Regions from separate parts of the Streptomyces sp. NPDC085460 genome, predicted to be linked through region 2. Evidence: predicted binding sites of a transcription regulator. Region 2 holds the regulator's gene; the other holds the start of a gene.

Region 1 (2,386 bases), on a different contig from region 2:
TTGACCGCGCGGACGATCCGGCCGGGCAGGGCGCCCACGTAGGTCCGCCGGTGGCCGCGGATCTCGGCCTCGTCCCGTACGCCGCCGAGGGCGACGCGCACGAACTTCCGTCCCATGGCGTGGGCGACGGACTCGGCGATCGAGGTCTTGCCGACGCCGGGCGGGCCGACCAGCGCGAGCACGGCGCCGCCGCGCCGCCCGCCGACGACGCCGAGGCCGCGCTCGGAGCGCCGCTTGCGGACCGCCAGGTACTCGGTGATGCGCTCCTTCACGTCCTCCAGGCCGGCGTGCTCGGCGTCCAGGACGGCCTTGGCGCCCTGGATGTCGTACCGGTCCTCGGTCCGCTCGTTCCAGGGGAGTTCGAGGACGGTGTCGAGCCAGGTCCGGATCCAGGAGCCCTCGGGCGACTGGTCGCTGGACCGCTCCAGCTTGTCGACCTCCTTGAGGGCGGCCTCGCGGACGGCCTCGGGCAGGTCTGCGGCCTCCACGCGGGCGCGGTAGTCGTCGGACTCCTCGCCGTCCTTCTCGCCGTTCAGCTCGCGGAGTTCCTTGCGGACGGCTTCGAGCTGGCGGCGGAGCAGGAACTCGCGCTGCTGCTTGTCGACGCCTTCCTGGACGTCCTTGGCGATGGTCTCGGCGACGTCCTGCTCGGCGAGGTGCTCGCGGAGCTGGCCGGTGGCGAGCCTGAGGCGGGCGACCGGGTCGGCGGTCTCCAGGAGGGCGACCTTCTGCTCGACGGTGAGGAAGGGCGAGTACCCGGAGTTGTCGGCGAGGGCGCCGACGCCGTCGATCTGCTGGACGCGGTCCACGACCTGCCAGGCACCGCGCTTCTTCAGCCAGCTGGTGGCCAGCGCCTTGTACTCCTTGACCAGTTCGGCCACGGCGCCGGGCAGGGGCTCGGGGACGGTCTCCTCGACCACGCTCCCCTCGACCCACAGCGCCGCGCCGGGCCCGGTCGTCCCGGCCCCGATCCGCACCCGTCCGATGCCCCGGATCAGCGCGCCCGGATCACCGTCCGCGAGCCGCCCCACCTGCTCGACGATGCCGAGCACACCGGTCCCGGCGTACGTCCCGTCCACGCGCGGCACCAGCAGCACCCGTGGCTTCCCGCCCGCCCCGCGAGCGGCGGCCTGAGCCGCCTCCACGGCGGCCCGCACATCGTTGTCCGACAGATCCAGCGGCACCACCATCCCGGGCAGCACGACCTCGTCGTCGAGCGGCAGCACAGGCAGAGTGAGCGGCACGGTCGCCTTGGACTCAGAAGCCATGATCTCCCCTTCGGCAGTCAAGTTGAGCTATGCCGACTCAATGCATCTGCGCCCTCGAATGTTCCCCGCCCCGTGTTCGCTCTGAGCGATCATCCGGATCGGGGGGCGCGTGCCGGATTCCGGATCGGGGTGGCGCGCGCCCGATTCCGGATCCGGGGTGGCGCGTGCCGGATTCCGGCTGCGCGGGGGCGCGGGGGCGGGCATGCTTCGGCCTATGCGGAGTGGTGTGGAACGGCGGTTCGGGCGCGGCCCGGTGTGGGGTGCGGTGCCGGCGGCGGTGGCGGTGCTCGTCGTGGGCGTGAGCGGGTGCGCCGACGCCGACGGGCCGGGCCGTTCGGACGGGCCTCGCGACAGGAGCTCGGCGAGCGCCGGGGCCACGCCCGGGCCCGGCGCCTCCACGGCCGGGAGTACGGGGACTCCCACCGCCACGGAGGAGTCGACGGCCGCGCCCCGGTCGGGCGCCGTCCTCGTGGAGGTCGTCGTGAACGGCGGTTTCGCCGGGGTGACCAACCAGCTCGTGGTGCACGAGGACGGGAGCTGGACCGTCCGGTCGAAGGACAAGGACGCGCGCTCCGGGCGGATGAGCGCCGACGGCCTGGCCGAGCTGCGCGCCGCCCTGGAGGACCCGGCCTACGCGCGCATGCCTGGGCGCCCGAGCGGGCCGCCGGTCGCCGACGGGTTCCAGTACTTCGTGACCCACGACCACCGGCTCGTCGTCGCGGGCGACCGCGATCGCCCCGCCGCCCTCCAGCGCGTCTTCGACGCCCTCCCCGAGGGCGGCCCGCCGACCGCCCCGTGATCCGGCCCGCCTCTCCGTGAACCGCGCGTGCCCCGCCGCGCGATAGAGAGGACGTGAGACTGTCACGCCCCGAGGGGGACGATCCGGCCGACGACGCCGCGCTGCTGCGCGCCGTCGCCCGCGGCGACACCGGGGCGCTGGCGCTGCTCCACGACCGGCACGCCGGCTGGCTGTACGCCCGGCTGGCCCGCCGCTGCCCGGACGAGGAGACGGTACGGGAGGTCCTCCAGGACACCTTCGTCACCGTCTGGCGCTCCGCCGGCGGCCACCGGGGCCGGGGCGAGGCGGGCGGCTGGCTGTGGGTGATCGCCGCCCGCCG
Region 2 (2,386 bases):
ATGGAGCCGCTGCTCGACCGCGGCGTCACCATGCGCACCCTCTACCAGCACACCGCCCGCCACCACCCCGCCACCCTCGCCTACGTCGAGCGGGCGGCGCCCTACGGCCTCACCCTGCGCACCCTCGAGGAGATCGTCGACCGGCTGATCATCGTCGACCGCAAGGTGGCCTTCGTGCCCGCCCGCAGCGACCGCCAGGTCGCGCTCGAACTGCGCCACGAGGGCCTCGTCCAGTATCTCGTCGGCGTCTTCGAGCAGTTCTGGCTGCACGCGGTCCCGTGGGACGAGGAAGTCCCCTACAGCCCCGCCGTGGACGGCATCGGCGGGGTCCAGCGCTCCATCGCCCGGCTCCTCGTCGAAGGACACGTCGACGAGGCCATCGCCCGCCGCCTCGGGATGAACGTGCGGACCTGCCGGGCCCACATCGCCAAGCTCGCGGCCACCCTGGGCAGCGGGAGCCGGGCGCAGCTCGGCTACCTGATCGCCCGGTCCGGCCTTCTCGAACGGGACGACTGACCACCGTGCACGCACACATCACGCTCGACGGCCCCGCCGGCACCCTCCTCGTCTCCGGGGAGGGACTGCCCTCCGTGGAGCTCGTCCGGACGGCCGGGACCCCGGCCGACGCCCACACGCCCATCGGCACCCGGAAGGGCGGGCTGCTGACGCTCACCGTCGACGGCGCGCCCGCCTCGATCCGCCCGGCCCGGGGCCGGCTGCTGCGGCGCTCGTACCGGGTGGACGTCCGCGCCGGCGGCGTCCGCTACCGGCTCGTGCCCTGCTCGTACGGGGAGAGCCGGCTCAGCCGGGACGGGCGGGCGCTCGGCCTGCTGAGCTCCAGCGGCGACGGGCGGGTGATCGACGAGTGGGACGAGGGCGTCGAGCCCACCCCGCTCGACCTCGCCGTCGGCACCGCGCTGGCCGCCGCCTTCGGCACCGGCGCCTCGCCCTGGTGGGAGACGCTCGGCGACATCATCGGCGAGCTGATCTGAGACGCGCGTGAGGGCCCCTCCCAGGACGGGAGCTGATCTGAGAACGCACGTGAGGGCCCCTCCCCGGCCGGGGAGGGGCCCTCACGTGTGGGTGGCTATTCGCCGCGCTTCGGCGCCGGCCGCCAGACCACCAGCGCGCTCGCCTGCTGCACGTCGGTGTACGGGACCAGGTCGCGCCGGTACGAGGCGTGCACCTGGGCCTCGCGCTGCCGCATCGCGAGGGCCGCGCCCTCGACGGCGGACGAGAGCTCGGCGACGCGGGCCTGGAGCGCCGCGACCTGGTTCTCCAGCTCGATGATGCGCTTGATTCCGGCCAGGTTGATGCCCTCGTCCTGCGACAGCTGCTGCACCTGGCGGAGCAGTTCGATGTCGCGGGCCGAGTAGCGGCGGCCCCGGCCGGCCGTGCGGTCCGGCGAGACCAGGCCGAGGCGGTCGTACTGGCGCAGGGTCTGCGGATGCAGCCCCGACAGCTGGGCCGCCACCGAGATGACGTACACCGGGGTCTCGTCGGTCAGTTCGTACGGATTGCGTCTGCGTCCGTCCACCGCGTCACGCTCCCTTCGCCGCCTGGAACAGCTCCGCCCTGGGGTCCGCGTCGGCGGTCGCCGTCCGGTACTGCTCCAGGGCCTCGCGGGCCTTGTCGTCCAGCTCCCTGGGCACCGCGACCTCCACCGTCACCAGCAGGTCGCCGCGGGTGCCGTCCTTGCGGACCGCGCCCTTGCCGCGGGCGCGCATGGTCCGGCCGTTCGGCGTGCCGGCGGGCAGCTTGAGGGTGACCGGCGGGCCGCCGAGGGTCGGCACCTTGATGTCGCCGCCGAGCGCGGCCTCCGTGTAGGAGACCGGCACGGTGATGGTGAGGTTGTCGTCCTTGCGGCCGAAGACCGGGTGGGCGTCGACGTGCACGACGACGAACAGGTCGCCGTGCGGCCCGCCGCGCTCGCCCGGGGCGCCCTTGCCGCGCAGTCTGATCTTCTGCCCGTCGGAGACGCCCGCCGGGATCCTGACCTGCATGGTCCGCGAGGACTTGGCCCGGCCGGAGCCCTTGCAGATCTCGCAGGGGTTCTCGGCGATCAGGCCGCGGCCCTTGCAGTCCACGCACGGGTCGGTCAGCGAGAAGCCGCCGCCGCTGCCGCGCGAGACCTGGCCGGTGCCGACGCAGGTCGGGCACACCCGGGGGGTGCCGTTCTTGTCGCCGGTGCCCGAACAGGCCGTGCACGGCTGCTGGCTGGACATGCGCAGCGGCACCGTGGCGCCCTCGATGGCCTCGGTGAAGCTGAGCGTCACCTCGGACTCGATGTCCTGGCCGCGGCGGGGCTGGGTGCGGGCACCCGTACCGCCGCCTCGGTTGAACAGTCCGCCGAAGACGTCCCCGATTCCGCCCCCGCCTCCGCCGA

Evidence for each region. The regulator HspR, encoded in region 2, represses chaperone genes until heat shock. The targets are predictions, from matches to a motif close to TTGAGNNNNNNNNNCTCAA.
Region 1: a site for HspR is predicted at 1,291-1,309, ahead of lon (endopeptidase La). Genes of this name have one in related genera too.

The regions. Positions count from the first base shown of each region.
Region 1 covers NZ_JBITTO010000006.1:136,197-138,582, reverse strand. The annotation lists gene lon (endopeptidase La) at 1-1,268, opposite strand, end outside; gene ACIGHB_RS17035 (hypothetical protein) at 1,483-2,067, shown strand; gene ACIGHB_RS17030 (RNA polymerase sigma factor) at 2,121-2,386, shown strand, end outside.
Region 2 covers NZ_JBITTO010000003.1:228,810-231,195, forward strand. The annotation lists gene ACIGHB_RS08835 (helix-turn-helix transcriptional regulator) at 1-516, shown strand, start outside; gene ACIGHB_RS08840 (hypothetical protein) at 522-992, shown strand; gene ACIGHB_RS08845 (heat shock protein transcriptional repressor HspR) at 1,088-1,537, opposite strand; gene dnaJ (molecular chaperone DnaJ) at 1,542-2,386, opposite strand, start outside.